2 regions of the Streptomyces johnsoniae genome follow, and region 1 is predicted to be linked to the other one. Evidence: predicted binding sites of a transcription regulator. Region 1 holds the regulator's gene; the other holds the start of a gene.
What was found. The regulator HrcA, encoded in region 1, represses chaperone genes, less so after heat shock. The targets are predictions, from matches to a motif close to TTNGCACTCNGNNNNNCNGAGTGCNAA.
Positions count from the first base shown of each region.

Region 2: the regulator HrcA is predicted to act here: its motif matches at 2,561-2,587, upstream of groES (co-chaperone GroES).

Region 1 covers NZ_JAVREV010000007.1:319,715-327,190, reverse strand. The annotation lists gene hemW (radical SAM family heme chaperone HemW) at 70-1,302, opposite strand; gene RM779_RS15535 (DUF3097 domain-containing protein) at 1,351-2,190, opposite strand; gene RM779_RS15530 (MBL fold metallo-hydrolase) at 2,213-2,926, opposite strand; gene hrcA (heat-inducible transcriptional repressor HrcA) at 3,116-4,132, shown strand; gene dnaJ (molecular chaperone DnaJ) at 4,133-5,266, shown strand; gene RM779_RS15515 (16S rRNA (uracil(1498)-N(3))-methyltransferase) at 5,316-6,062, shown strand; gene RM779_RS15510 (hypothetical protein) at 6,184-7,476, shown strand, end outside.
Region 2 covers NZ_JAVREV010000006.1:305,306-312,781, reverse strand. The annotation lists gene RM779_RS13630 (SDR family NAD(P)-dependent oxidoreductase) at 1-282, shown strand, start outside; gene groL (chaperonin GroEL) at 382-2,007, opposite strand; gene groES (co-chaperone GroES) at 2,103-2,411, opposite strand; gene RM779_RS13615 (polysaccharide deacetylase family protein) at 2,710-3,660, opposite strand; gene RM779_RS13610 (class I SAM-dependent methyltransferase) at 3,775-4,965, shown strand; gene RM779_RS13605 (hypothetical protein) at 4,984-5,232, opposite strand; gene tsaD (tRNA (adenosine(37)-N6)-threonylcarbamoyltransferase complex transferase subunit TsaD) at 5,229-6,281, opposite strand; gene rimI (ribosomal protein S18-alanine N-acetyltransferase) at 6,274-6,804, opposite strand; gene tsaB (tRNA (adenosine(37)-N6)-threonylcarbamoyltransferase complex dimerization subunit type 1 TsaB) at 6,801-7,460, opposite strand.

The sequences.
Region 1 (7,476 bases):
AACGCGGGCTGGTCGTGGTGGCCGCCGTCGGCAACGCCGGGCCGCGGGGCGGCCGGCGTCGGAGGGCCGTCAGTCCACGAGGTCCCGGGTCAGGGCGTCCGCGAGGAGCCGGCCGCGCAGCGTCAGCGCCGCGCGCCCCGCGGTGAACGCGTCGGGGCGCAGCAGGCCGTCGGCCAGGGCGCGGCGGGCCGCCGCGAGGCCGTCGGGGCGCAGCAGGGACAGCTCGCAGCCGGCGTCGAGGCGCAGCCGGAGCAGGATGTGCTCCACCCGGCGGTCCTCCGCCGTCAGCACCTCGCGGCCCGCGCCGGGGGAGCGGCCCTCGGCGAGCGCCTGGGCGTACGCGCCGGGGTGTTTCACGTTCCACCAGCGGACGCCGCCGACGTGGCTGTGCGCGCCGGGTCCCGCGCCCCACCAGTCCGCGCCGGTCCAGTACAGCTCGTTGTGCCGGCAGCGGGCGGCGGGGGAGGTGGCCCAGTTGGAGACCTCGTACCAGGCGAACCCGGCCGCGGCGAGCGCCTCCTCGGCGATCAGGTAGCGGTCGGCGTGCACGTCGTCGTCGGGTGCGGCCACCTCGCCGCGGCGGACGCGGCCCGCCAGGCGCGTGCCGTCCTCGACGATCAGCGAGTACGCCGAGACGTGGTCGGGGCCCGCGCCGATGGCCGCCGCCAGCGAGGCCCGCCAGTCCGCGTCGGTCTCGCCCGGGGTGCCGTAGATCAGGTCGAGGCTGACGTGCTCGAAGCCGGCGGCGCGCGCCTCGGCGACGCACGCCTCCGGGCGCCCCGGCGTGTGGGTGCGTTCCAGAACGGCGAGCACGTGCCGGCGTGCGCTCTGCATGCCGAACGAGACCCGGGTGAAGCCCGCAGCGCGCAGCGCGGCGAGCGATTCGGGGCCGACCGAGTCCGGGTTGGCCTCGGTGGTGACCTCGGCGTCGGCGGCGAGGCCGAACTCGGCGCGCACCGCGTCCAGCATGCGCGCGAGGTCGGCGGGCGGCAGCAGGGTCGGGGTGCCGCCGCCGACGAACACCGTGCTGACCCGGCGCGGGTCGTCGCCCAGCACCTTGCGCGCGAGCCGGACCTCCTGCTCCAGGACCTCCGCGTAGTTCTCCCGGGAGGCCAGCGCCCCGCCGGAACCGCGCAGCTCGCCCGCCGTGTAGGTGTTGAAGTCGCAGTACCCGCAACGGGTCGCGCAGTACGGCACGTGCAGGTAGAAGGCGAGTGGCCGGCCGGCGGCGCCGGCGCGCGCGGTGGCGGGCAGCGCGCCGTCCGCGGGCACGGGCTCGCCGTCCAGGGGTGCGGAGGGCATGCCCCCATTGTCCCCTGCCCCGCGGGCCCGCCTACGCCGGTCCGCCGCCTACGCCGGTCCGCCGGGTCCGCCCGGTCCGCCGACGGTCACGTGGTCGATCAGGTGCTCGACCGGGCCGAGCAGTGCGGGGTCGAGGTCGCGGAAGCTGTGCACGCGGCCGAGGATGCGCTGCCAGGCCGCGCCGGTGTGCTCGGGCCAGCCGAGCGCGCGGCACACGCCGGTCTTCCAGTCCTGCCCGCGCGGCACGTCCGGCCAGGCCGGGATGCCCACGGCGGCGGGCTTGACCGCCGCCCAGATGTCGATGAAGGGGTGCCCGACGACCAGTACGTGCGGGTCGTCGATCCCGGCGGCGATCCTGGACTCCTTGGAGCCCGGCACCAGATGGTCCACCAGGACCCCGAGCCTGGCCCCGGGGGTGGGGCCGAAGGCCCGGACGACCTCGGGCAGGTCGTCGATGCCCGCGAGGTACTCCACGACGACGCCCTCGATCCGCAGGTCGTCGCCCCACACCTTCTCGACCAGCTCCGCATCGTGGCGCCCCTCCACATAGATGCGCCCGGCGCGCGCCACCCGGGCGCGGGCGCCCGGTACGGCGAGTGAGCCGGAGGCGGTGCGGGCCGGCCCTTCCGCGGCGGCCCGCGGACGCGGCCTGACCAGGGTCACCGGGTCACCCTCGAAGAGGAACGCGGCCGGAGCGAGCGGAAAGTCCCGGTGGGTGCCGAACCGGTCCTCCAGCGTCACGGCCGTCTTGTCGCAGCGGATCACCGCACCGCAGAAGCCGGTGGTGACCTCCTCGACGACGAGCCCGGGGTCGGCCGCCAGCTCGGGAACGGGCTTGCGCCGCTTCCACGGCGGCGTCAGATCGGGTCCGTACTGTCTGCTGCGCATGGGCCCATTCGACCACGCCGCCTCATGCGGGCACACCGAACCTGCGGGCCAGCACGCCCCGCTGCGCCCGCACGAACTCCGCGTCCACCACGGCCCCGTGGCCCGGCACGTAGCGCGCGTTCCGGCCGCCGAGGGCGAGCAGCCGGTCCAGGGCCGCGGGCCAGCGTTCCGGCGTCGCGTCGGGCCCGGCCTGCGGCTCGCCCGACTCCTCGACCAGGTCGCCGCAGAACACCACGGGCACCGGGCCCGGAACGACCACCACCACGTCGTGCCCCGAGTGCGCGGGCCCCAGGTCGGCGAGCACCGCCGTTCTGCCGCCGCCGAGGCCGACGGCCGTCTCGCCGCGCACCTCGTGCCACGGGCGCCGCAGCGCCGAGGCGTCCGCCTCCGCGGCCTCGCGCGCGATGCCGTACCGCACGGCGGCGGCCGCGACTTCCGCCCGCCCGCCGCGGTCCAGGTGGGCGGGCAGCCCGGCCGCGCCGTGCGCGGCGACCCCGGGCAGGCCCGCGAGCCCGAGCACGTGGTCGAAGTGCGGGTGAGTGATCACCACGCGGGTGACGGGCGCCCCCAGCAGCCCGGCCGCCTCCCCGGCCAGGGCGGCACCCGCGGCGGCCGAGGGCCCGGCGTCCACCAGCAGAACGCCGTCCGCCCCGGCGACGGCCCCGACCGTTTCGTCCCAGCCGGCCAGCCGGCACCTGATCACACCGGGTGCGAGCCGTTCCCACGTGTATTCCATGCCACGACGTTAGGCCCTGTCTGGCCGCGCGTACGGGCATGAACGGCCGGGGTGGTGGGCACCTTCTGCCCGCTGCTCGTTCCCTGGCCGTGCTACCCGGCCGTACACTGGGACAGGGCTTGGCACTCCTCGCAGATGAGTGCCAGGGCGGCCGACCAGCGACGGACAGCCGGACGGGAGGTGTGCGACATGCTCAGTGAGCGCAGGCTGGAAGTGTTGCGTGCCATCGTCCAGGACTACGTGGGCACCGAGGAGCCGGTCGGTTCCAAGGCGCTGACCGAGCGGCACAACCTGCACGTCTCCCCGGCGACCGTGCGCAACGACATGGCCGCGCTGGAGGAGGAGGGGTACATCGCCCAGCCCCACACCAGCGCGGGGCGGGTGCCGACGGACAAGGGGTACCGGCTGTTCGTCGACAAGCTCGCCGACGTCAAGCCGCTCTCGACGGCCGAGCGCCGCGCCATTCAGAACTTCTTGGCCAACGCGGTGGACCTGGACGACGTCGTCGGCCGCACGGTCCGGCTGCTCGCGCAGCTGACCCGGCAGGTCGCCGTCGTGCAGTACCCCTCGCTCAGCCGCTCGACGGTGCGCCACGTCGAGCTGCTCTCGCTCGCTCCGGCCCGCCTGATGCTGGTGCTGATCACGGACACCGGACGGGTCGAGCAGCGCGTCGTCGACTGCCCCGCACCCTTCGGCGAGACCTCGCTCGCCGATCTGCGCGCCCGGCTGAACAGCAGGATCGTCGGCGAGCGCTTCTCCGAGGTGCCGCGCCTGGTCGCGGATCTGCCGGATTCCTTCGACCAGGAAGAGCGCGGCACGGTCTCGACGGTGCTGTCCTCTTTGCTGGAGACTCTGGTGGAGGAGACCGAGGAGCGGCTGATGATCGGTGGCACCGCCAATCTGACCCGCTTCGGGCAGGACTTCCCGCTCACCATCCGGCCGGTGCTTGAGGCGCTGGAGGAGCAGGTGGTGCTCCTGAAGCTGCTGGGGGAGGCGAAGGACTCGGGCGTGACCGTGCGCATCGGCCATGAGAACGCTCACGAGGGCCTGACGTCCACCTCGGTGGTCTCGGTCGGTTACGGTTCAGGAGACGAGGCGGTCGCCAAGCTCGGCGTGGTCGGACCGACCCGCATGGACTACCCCGGAACGATGGGAGCAGTGCGCGCAGTGGCACGTTACGTCGGACAGATCCTCGCGGAGAACTAGGTGGCGGCGGACTACTACGCGATCCTTGGCGTGCAGCGCGATGCCTCGCAGGACGAGATCAAGAAGGCCTTTCGCAGGCTGGCTCGTGAGCTGCACCCGGACGTGAACCCGGACCCGAAGACCCAGGAGCGGTTCAAGGAGATCAACACCGCGTACGAGGTGCTCTCCGATCCGCAGAAGAAACAGATGTACGACCTTGGCGGCGACCCGATGGGCGGCGCCTCGGCCGGGGCGGGGGCCGGTTTCGGCGCCGGCTTCGGCAATTTCTCGGACATCATGGACGCCTTCTTCGGCACCGCGTCCCAGCGCGGCCCGAAGTCGCGCACCCGGCGCGGCCAGGACGCCATGATCCGTCTGGAGATCGATCTCAACGAGGCGGCGTTCGGCACCACCAAGGAGATCCAGGTCGACACCGCCACCGTCTGCACCTCGTGCAGCGGCGAGGGCGCGGCCCCCGGCACCTCCGCGCAGACCTGCGACATGTGCCGCGGGCGCGGCGAGGTCTCGCAGGTCACGCGGTCGTTCCTGGGGCAGGTCATGACCTCGCGGCCCTGCCCGCAGTGCCAGGGCTTCGGCACCGTCGTGCCGACCCCGTGCCCGGAGTGCGCGGGCGACGGCCGGGTCCGCAGCCGCCGCACGCTGACCGTGAAGATTCCGGCCGGCGTGGACAACGGCACCCGCATCCAGCTCGCGGGCGAGGGCGAGGTCGGCCCCGGCGGCGGTCCCGCCGGTGACCTCTACGTGGAGATCCGCGAGAAGCCGCACCCGACCTTCCAGCGCCGCGGCGACGACCTGCACTGCACGGTCACCGTCCCCATGACGGCCGCCGCGCTCGGCACCAAGGTGCCGCTGGAGACGCTCGACGGCATGGAGGAGGTGGACATCAGGCCCGGCACGCAGTCGGGGCAGTCCATCCCGCTGCACGGCCGCGGCGTGTCCCACCTGCGCAGCAACGGCCGGGGCGACCTCATCGTGCACGTCGAGGTGCAGACCCCCGGCAAGCTGGACCCGGAGCAGGAGGAGCTGCTGCGCAGGCTGGCGAAGCTGCGCGGTGAGGAGCGTCCCCTCGGGCAGTTCCAGCCGGGGCAGCAGGGCCTGTTCTCGCGCCTGAAGGACGCGTTCAACGGCCGTTAGCGGCCAGGGCGGCAGGAATCGGAGCAACGGACGGCAGGAGTCGAACGGCATGGCGACGGCGCCCGTCTTCGTGCACGACGGCCTCACCGGCAGGGGCCCGGGGCCGCTGACCCTGGCGGGCCCCGAGGGCAGGCACGCCGTGTCGGTGCGCCGCCTCCGGGTCGGCGAGGCCGTGGTCCTCACCGACGGCGAGGGCACCGGCGCCTCCGGAACGGTGGCCGCGGTGGACGGCCGGGACCGGCTCACGATCGACGTGACCGAGGTCAGCCAGGAGGAGCCGCCGCGCCCGCGGCTCACCGTGGTGCAGGCCCTGGCCAAGGGCGACCGCGGCGAGCTGGCGGTGGCCGCCATGACCGAGACGGGCGTGGACGCCATCGTCCCCTGGTCGGCGGCCCGGTGCGTCACCCAGTGGCACGGCGAACGAGGGGCCAGGTCGCTGGAGAAGTGGCGCGCCACCGCGCGCGAGGCGGGCAAGCAGGCGCGCCGCGTGTGGTTCCCGCGGGTTCCCGGGCCGATGACGACGCGTCAGGTGGCCGAAGGGCCGGTCGCCGGGGCCACGTTCGTGGCCGTTCTGCACGAGTCGGCCGACCAGCCGCTCGCGACGGCGCCGCTGCCGGAGCAGGGCGACATCGTGCTGATCGTCGGCCCAGAAGGCGGTGTCACGCCCGAGGAGCTGGACGCGTTCGCCGCCGCCGGGGCCCGCGCCTACCGCCTGGGGCCGACCGTGCTGCGCACCTCGACGGCGGGCACGGCCGCCGCCGCCCTCCTGATGGGCCGCACCGGCCGCTGGGCCTGAGCAACCGGACGGGCCCGGACCGCAACCGGTCAACAGCGGTCCGGCGTCCTGTGATTGGGGACCGGTCCCAGCCGTGGTGGGGTAGGGTCCTGCGTACTTCGGCCCAGGGGGGAACGCGATAGTGCCGCACGCGCCGCTGACGGACACGACGGAGCTGGCCAGGGAGCTGAGGCTCCTCTCCGACGAGGAGCTGCTCGCGCTCAGACGCGCCGAGCTGCGCGGGCTCGCGGACGACCTGGAGCACGACCGCGATCTGGCCGAGTGGGCCGAGATCGACCTGCTCCAGGCGTTCGCCCGCCAGGAGAGCATGGCCCCGGCCGCGCCGGCCCCGGCCCGCCGTGGCGCCCTCGGCACCCTGCGCCACCTGCTGAGCCCCGCGTTCCGGCAGGGCCTGAAGGGGCGGCCCGCCGGGCAGCTGCTGCGCGACGCGGTGGCGGCCGTGCGGCGGCGCCGCGTCCGCGACGACCTGCTGGAAGCCGCGCTCGGCATCCTCGTGTTCGTGCCGCTGCTGATCACCTGGTACGGCCTGCGGGAGGCGGGGCGCGCCTACGACGAGCTGGCCAGTGACGACCCGGAGCAGGCGACCCGGCCGTTCCTCCAGCTGTGGCAGTCCGGCTTCGACGGGCGGGTCTCCACGCTCGGCGAGTTCGACAATGTCGCGCTGATGGCCGTGCTGCTGATCTCCCTGCTCGTGCTGCTCGCGATCTGGCACGCCCGCGTCAGGAGCCGCACCGAGCGGGAGTGGGACGCGCAGCAGACCGAGCGGGAACGGCTCATGGGCCGCCTCACCTCGGTGCTCACCCGCACCCAGCTGGCCCTGTCCGGGCAACGCCTGTCCACGCCACGGCAGTTCACCGGCGAGCTGTCCAAGGCCGCTGGACGGCTCGGCACCCTGGTGCGCCGCGCCACCGACGGGCAGCAGGCGCTCGCCACGGCCACCACGGCCGCGCACGACGCCACCACGGAACTGCGCGCCGCCGCACAGCGCATCGTCGACGCGGCCACGCCGCTCGGCGCCGCCACCGTCCGCCTCGAAGCGGCCGTGCAGTCCGGGCAGGCCGAGACCACCCGTGTCAGCTCGGCCAACGCCGCCGAGGTCCGCGACGTCGGCGAGCGCATCACCAGGATGGGGCAGCAGATCGAGGCCGCCCTGACCGAACTCACCACCGTGCAGCGGGAGCTGACCGCCACCACCCAGGCCGCGGCGCAGGCGTCCCACGAGGCCGCGGAGGCCGTCACGCACAGCGCCGCCCGCACCGACGACGCGGTGCTCGGCATGCGCGAGGCCGCGGAACGGTGGGACGTGGCGGCCGCGCACTGGCAGGACGCCGCGGCCCGCGTCGACACCGGAGTCCGTGAACTGACCGGCCGGCCGCCCGGGTTCGGTGGTGTACCGAGCCAGCAGGGCGCGGGC
Region 2 (7,476 bases), on a different contig from region 1:
GACGGCGTGCGGCTGATGGCGCTCTGCCCCGGATTCGTGCGCACCGGCTTCCACCAGCGGGCGGGGCTCGGGACGGACAACATCCCGGGCTGGATGTGGCTGGACGCGGACCGGGTGGTGGACGCGGCACTGCGGGATCTGGCCAGACGGCGGACGGTGTGCATTCCCGATCCGCGGTACAAGGTGCTGATGGGCGCGGCCCGGCTGGCGCCGCGCGGCGCGCTCGGCGGCCTGTCCTCCCGGGCGGGCCGCAGGTACGGGCCGCGGCACGACGGGCAGTGAACTGGCCGGGGAACGGGGGTAGGGACGGCGGCGGGCCCCCGGCCGCCGCCGGTGCTCCGGGCGGCGGGCCGGGGGCCCGCGGGGTCGTGCGCGACCGCGTCAGTGGGCGTGGCCGTGGCCGTGCCCGGCGGCCTGCTCCGGCTCCTCTTCCTTCTTCTCCACCACCAGGGTCTCGGTGGTGAGCAGCAGGGAGGCGATGGAGGCCGCGTTCTGCAGCGCGGAACGGGTCACCTTCACCGGGTCGATCACGCCGTCGCCGACCAGGTCGCCGTAGGTCCCGGTGGCCGCGTTGAAGCCCTGGCCCTTGTCCAGCTCGGCCACCTTGGCGGTGATCACGTAGCCTTCGAGGCCCGCGTTCTCGGCGATCCAGCGCAGCGGCTCGACCGCGGCACGGCGCACGATGGCCACGCCGGTGGCCTCGTCGCCGGTCTTGCCGAGGCCGCCGTCGAGCACCTTGGCCGAGTGGACGAGCGAGGCGCCACCGCCGGGGACGATGCCCTCCTCGACGGCCGCACGGGTGGCGGAGATGGCGTCCTCGAGGCGGTGCTTCTTCTCCTTCAGCTCCACCTCGGTGGCGGCGCCGACCCGGATGACGCACACGCCGCCGGCCAGCTTGGCCAGCCGCTCCTGGAGCTTCTCCCGGTCCCAGTCGGAGTCGGTGGCCTCGATCTCGGCGCGGATCTGCGCGACCCGGCCCTCGATGTCGGCCGCCTTGCCCGCGCCGTCGACGATGGTGGTGTCGTCCTTGGTGATGGTCACGCGGCGCGCGGTGCCCAGCACGTCGAGACCGGCCTGGTCGAGCTTGAGGCCGACCTCTTCGGAGATCACGGTGCCGCCGGTGAGGGTGGCCATGTCGCCGAGCATCGCCTTGCGGCGGTCGCCGAAGCCGGGGGCCTTGACGGCCACCGAGTTGAACGTGCCGCGGATCTTGTTGACGACGAGGGTGGACAGCGCCTCGCCCTCCACGTCCTCGGCGACGATCAGCAGCGGCCGGGAGCCGCCGGCCTGCATGATCTTCTCCAGCAGCGGGAGCAGGTCCTGGATGGAGCCGATCTTGCCCTGGTGGATCAGGATGTAGGGGTCGTCGAGGACGGCCTCCATGCGCTCCTGGTCGGTCACCATGTAGTGCGAGAGGTAGCCCTTGTCGAAGGCCATGCCCTCGGTGAAGTCGAGGTCGAGGCCGAAGGTCTGGGATTCCTCGACGGTGATGACACCGTCCTTGCCGACCTTGTCCATGGCCTCGGCGATCAGCTCACCGACCTGCTTCTCCTGGGCGGACAGCGCGGCGACGGCGGCGATGTCCTCCTTGGAGTCGATGGGCCGGGCGCTGGCGCGCAGGTCGTCGGCGACGGCCTCCACGGCGGCGTCGATGCCGCGCTTGAGGCCGGAGGGGGAGGCACCGGCGGCCACGTTGCGCAGACCCTCGCGGACGAGCGCCTGCGCCAGCACGGTGGCGGTGGTGGTGCCGTCACCAGCGATGTCGTTGGTCTTGGTCGCCACCTCCTTCACCAGCTGCGCGCCCAGGTTTTCGTACGGGTCCTCGGACTCGACCTCGCGCGCGATGGTGACACCGTCGTTGGTGATGGTCGGCGCGCCGAACTTCTTGTCGATCACGACATTGCGGCCGCGGGGACCGATGGTCACCTTGACCGCGTCGGCAAGCTGGTTCACGCCGCGTTCGAGGGCGCGCCGGGCGTCCTCGTCAAACTTCAGGATCTTCGCCATGGGTGTGGATGTCCCTTGCGTTCTTCGGGGAAAACGAAACCGCGCCCCGGGCCGTGAACGGCTGCGTCAGCCGTGGACCCAGGGGCGCGGTGCGATCACTTCTCGATGATCGCGAGCACGTCGCGAGCGGAGAGGACGAGGTACTCCTCGTTGTTGTACTTCACCTCGGTGCCGCCGTACTTGCTGTACAGAACGATGTCGCCGACCTTGACGTCGAGCGGCAGGCGGTTGCCGTCCTCGAAGCGGCCGGGGCCGACGGCCAGGACGGTGCCCTCCTGGGGCTTCTCCTTGGCCGTGTCGGGAATGACCAGGCCCGAGGCCGTGGTCTGCTCGGCGTCGAGCGGCTGGACCACGATGCGGTCCTCAAGCGGCTTGATGGCAACCTTGGAGCTGGCGGTCGTCACGATCCGACCTCCCCCTTCGGAGATCTCACGGGGTCTTCTATGGCTGGACGGCGACGTGGTGGACCCGTCGTCGCGGGTGCCGGATCAACCTGTCGCGCAGTGTCTGGCACTCCCGCAGTGAGAGTGCCAGCATCGAGACTATGCGTCGGTTAGCACTCAGTCAACTAGAGTGCCAGTTCGCCTGGTGGGCGGTAGCGCGAGGGGGCGCGCGCGCCGGTGAAACGCCCCCCGTCCGGGGCCGGTTGACCGCCGGGACACGTCCCGCGGAACGCGCCGCCCGGCGCGTCCGCGAAAGTTCCTAGAGGTAGTCCTCCAGCCGGGCGAGGGCGAAGCCCTGCTCGGTCGCGGTGTCGAGTACCCGCCGCACCATGTCGGTCATGGTGCCGTCCCACTCCCCCGGGCCGCGGAAGTGGGTGAGGATGATGTCCCCGGGGTGGAACTTCCGGTCGGCGCGCCCCCACTCGATGCGGTCGGGGAACGCCTCCTGGGCCCACAGCGGCACCGCCGTCACCCCGCAGGACGCGGCCGCGCGCAGCGTGTCCCGGTCGTAGGCGCCGTAGGGCGGCCGGAAGAGGACGGGGCGCTCGCCGATCTCCCGTTCCAGGTTGTCCTGCTGGCGGCAGATCTCGGCGCGCTGCTGCCGGTAGGACAGCCGGGGCAGCTCCGGGTGGGTCACGGTGTGGTTGTGCACACCGGAGCCGTTCCGGTGGGCCCTGCGGAAGTAGCCGTAGTCGTCGCGCGCGACGTAGTCGGTGACGAAGCTGCTGTAGGGCACGTCGAGTTCGCGCAGCATGTCCAGCAGCTTCGGGTCCTTGTCCGCGCCGTCGTCAATGGTGAGGAAGACGACCTTGTCCTCGGTGGGGGCCCGGACGATGACCGGCGGCAGCCCGGGCCCCGAGAGGTGGCCGGGTTCGGTGGCGAGCTTCGGCTTGTGTGCCGGTGGCGCGGGAGCGCGCAGCGGCGCGCGGCGCAGTCCCCAGCGTTTTGCGGCGACGACGCGCCGCGCCTCGGCCCGTTCGAGCCGCTTGGCGTAGGCCGCGGTGGCGTCGGCGACGGCCTGTGCCTGGCGGTGCCGCGGCAGGCCGAGGACCGTGCGCGCGCCGAGCGCGCCCGGCGGGTTGGCGTCCACGGTGGACGCGAGGTGCGACGCCGGCTCCTCCGCTCCGGGCAGGAGGTACGGGGGCAGGCCGGCCCCCGAGCAGACAAGGGCGAGCATCGCCGCGCCGCCGAGGGTGCCGTAGCGTCGCACTCCCCGCCCAACCCGACAATCCTTTTGTCCTACTTGTCGGATAATCTTCATGGCTTGGGATGCTGCCACCCCCACCGCCGGACCCGCGCACGCCGTTCCGCGCCGACGGGGAGAATGACCCGTGTGGCCGCAACCGAACTCGACGCATTCCGCGCCCTGCTGACCGCCCCGGGACGGCGCCTGCTCGACGACCTCAGGGGTCTCGCGCCCGGCGACGAGCTGGCCGCCGCCACCCGGCTGCGCCGCACCCACCCGGCCGACCTGGTCTCCGCGGCCATCGGACAGGCCCGCCTGCGGGACCGCGCCGCGGCGAAATTCGGGCCCGAGGCCGCGGCGATGTACTTCACGCCCGACGGCGTCGAGCAGGCCACCCGCGCCCCGGTCGCCGCCTGGCGGGCCCGCCGCTTCGCCGCGCTCGGCGTCCGGCGCGTGGCCGATCTGTGCTGCGGCATCGGCGGCGACGCCATCGCCCTGGCCAGGGCGGGGCTGAGCGTGCTCGCCGTCGACCGCTCCCCGCTGGCCTGCGCCGCCGCGGAGGCCAACGCCGCGGCGCTCGGCCTCGCCGACCGCATCACCGTGCGCTGCGCCGCCGTCGAGGACGTCGACGTCTCCGGCTGCGACGGCGCGTTCGTAGACCCCGCGCGCCGGAGGACAGGCGGCGGCCGGATCTTCGCGCCCGAGGCGTACTCGCCCCCGCTGTCCTGGGCCGTCGGGCTGGCCGGCCGGCTGCCGCACGCCGCGCTGAAGATCGCGCCGGGCGTGCCGCACGAGGCGCTCCCCGGCGACACCGAGGCGGAGTGGGTCTCGTACGGCGGCGACGTGAAGGAGGCCGTGCTGTGGTTCGGCACCGGACCTGCCGCGCCCCGCCGCGCCACGCTGCTGCCCGGCGGCGACAGCCTCACCGGCACTGCGCGCCCCGCGCCGGCCGGGCCGCCGGGCCGCTACCTCTACGAGCCCGACGGCGCGGTCATCAGGGCCGGTCTCGTCGCGGACGTCGCCGAGCACGTCGAAGGCCGCCTGCTCGACCCGCACATCGCCTACGTCACGGCCGACACGCTGCGCCCCACCCCGTTCGCCACGGCCTACGAGATCACCGACGTGCTGCCATTCAACGTGAAACGGCTGCGCGCACTCCTGCGCGAGCGGAACGTCGGCACCCTCACCGTCAAGAAGCGCGGCTTCGCGGTCACCCCCGAGGAGCTGCGCAGCCGCCTGAAGCCCCGCGGCCCGGCCGCGGCCACCGTGTTCCTCACCCGCATCGCGGACGCGCCCACCGTGCTGATCGGCCGCCCCGCGGGGCCGTAGGCCGCCGGAGGGCGCCGTTCAGTCGGGCACCCGCGTGAACCGCCAGCGGTGCACCGGCCGGTGCAGCAGCTCTTGCGGGGGCTCGGGCAACGGGTCCCCCTCGGCTCCGGCGGGCCACCAGGTGATGACCAGCACCCGGTCAGCGGGCGCGGTGAACGTCTCCCGGCGCAGCGGGGCGCGCGCCGGCCGCTGGGTACGCACCCAGGCCAGCAGCTCCGCGCCGCGCCCCTCGGCCGCCCGCGCCTCCCACATCAGCGCCACGGTCACCGGCGGCCGCCCGGCACGTGGGGCTCCGTCACCGGCAGCGACGAGTCGGCGGGCAGGCCGAGCGCGGAGGGCTCCCGGCCGCGGGCGGCCATCTCGGCGCCGAGCGCGGCGACCATCGCGCCGTTGTCCGTGCACAGACCGGGGCGCGGCACCCGCAGCGTGATACCGGCCGCGGCGCACCGTTCCTCGGCCATGGCGCGCAGCCGCGAGTTCGCGGCGACGCCGCCGCCGATCATCAGGTGGTCCACGCCCTCCTCGCGGCAGGCCCGGACGGCCTTGCGCGTCAGCACGTCGGTGACGGCCTCCTGGAACGAGGCGGCCACGTCCGCCACCGGCACGTCCTCGCCCGCGTTCCGCCGCGCCTCGACCCAGCGGGCCACCGCCGTCTTCAGGCCGGAGAACGAGAAGTCGTAGGGCGCGTCCCGCGGCCCGGTCAGCCCGCGGGGGAAACGGACCGCGTCCCGGTAGCCCTCGCGCGCGAGCCGGTCGATGACCGGGCCGCCGGGGAAGCCGAGGCCGAGCACCCGGGCGATCTTGTCGAACGCCTCACCCGCCGCATCGTCGATCGTCGTGCCCAGCGGCCTGACATCCGCCGTGATGTCCGGGGCGAGCAGCAGCGAGGAGTGGCCGCCGGAAACGAGCAGCGCCATGGTCGGCTCGGGCAGCGGCCCGTGTTCGAGCTGGTCCACGCACACGTGCGAGGCCAGGTGGTTGACGCCGTACAGCGGCTTGCCCAGGGCGTAGGCGTACGCCTTGGCCGCCGATACCCCGACCAGCAGCGCGCCCGCGAGCCCTGGCCCCGCGGTGACGGCGACGGCGTCGAGGTCGGACGCGGTGACGCCGGCCTCCTTCAGCGCCCGTTCGATCGTGGGAACCATCGCCTCCAGGTGCGCCCTGCTGGCGATCTCCGGAACGACGCCCCCGTAGCGGGCGTGGTCGTCCACGCTGGAGGCGACGGCGTCGGCGAGCAGCGTGTGGCCGCGGACGATGCCGACCCCCGTCTCGTCGCAGGACGTCTCGATGCCGAGCACGAGCGGTTCGTCAGCCATGCGTTCCCGCTTCCCCTTCCGTTGCTTCGTTCGCCAGGGCGCCGCCCGCGGGCAGCTCGCGCCGCATGACCAGGGCGTCGTGGTTCCCCGGCTGGTAGTAGCCGCGGCGGACGCCGACCCTGGTGAACCCGAACCGCTGGTACAGGCGCCTGGCGGGCCGGTTGTCGACGCGCACCTCCAGCAGCACCTCGCGGCAGGCGAACGGGCCGGCCGCCGCGCCGAGCAGCGCGCCGAGCAGCCGGGCGCCGAGCCCGGCGCCCTGCCGGCCCGCGGTGACCCCGATGGTCATGACCTCGCCGGTGTCCCCCGCGACGCCGAGGCCCGCGTAGCCGACGAGCGTGCCGTCCGACTCCGCGACCAGGTAGAGGCGCCGCCGCCCGGGCCCGCCGGCCTGGGCCAGCTCGGCCCAGTAGGTGGCCTCCGACCAGGCGTCCTGGGGGAACAGCTCCTTCTCCAGCGCCAGCACGCCCGGAATGTCCCACCAGCGCATCTCGCGGAGCGCGGGCCCTTCCGCGTCCGTCATGCCCGCGTGACCGCCTTGTACCCGGCGGGCACCCGCGCGTCCGGGCGGCGCAGGTAGCGCGGGACCGGCTCCTGGAGCGGCTGCCCGGCGGCCATCAGCTCCGCCGCGAGCCCGGCGAGCGCCGCCGCCGAGGCGTGCCGCGGCAGGTCATCCCGCGCGCCGGGGAACGCCTCCCGGTACAGCAGCGCGCCCGCCCCCACGGCCGGCAGCCCCGCCGCCCCGGCCGCGACGTCCGCGGGCCGGCCGACCGCGGGCCCGGCCACGCGGGTGCGGGCGTCGGCGTACCGCGCCCAGTAGACCTCCTTGCGCCGCGCGTCGGTGGCCACCAGGAACGGCTCGGTCAGGCCCGTGGCCCAGGCGATGCCGTCCAGCGTGCACAGGCCGTGCACGGGCAGGCCGCGCGCGGCCCCGAACGCCGCGGCGGTGGCCAGGCCGACGCGCAGTCCGGTGTACGGTCCCGGGCCGGTGCCGACGACGATGGACGTCACCTCGCCGAGGCCGCGGCCGGCCGCGGCGAGCACCCGGTCCACGGCGGGGAGCAGCAGCTCCCCGTGCCTGCGGGCGTCGGTCTCCTCGGCGGCGGCGAGCACCCCGGTCCCGTCGTGGAGCGCAACGGTGACGGCGGGGGTGGCGGTGTCCAGGGCGAGCAGCAGCACGCAGCAAGCCTAAAGC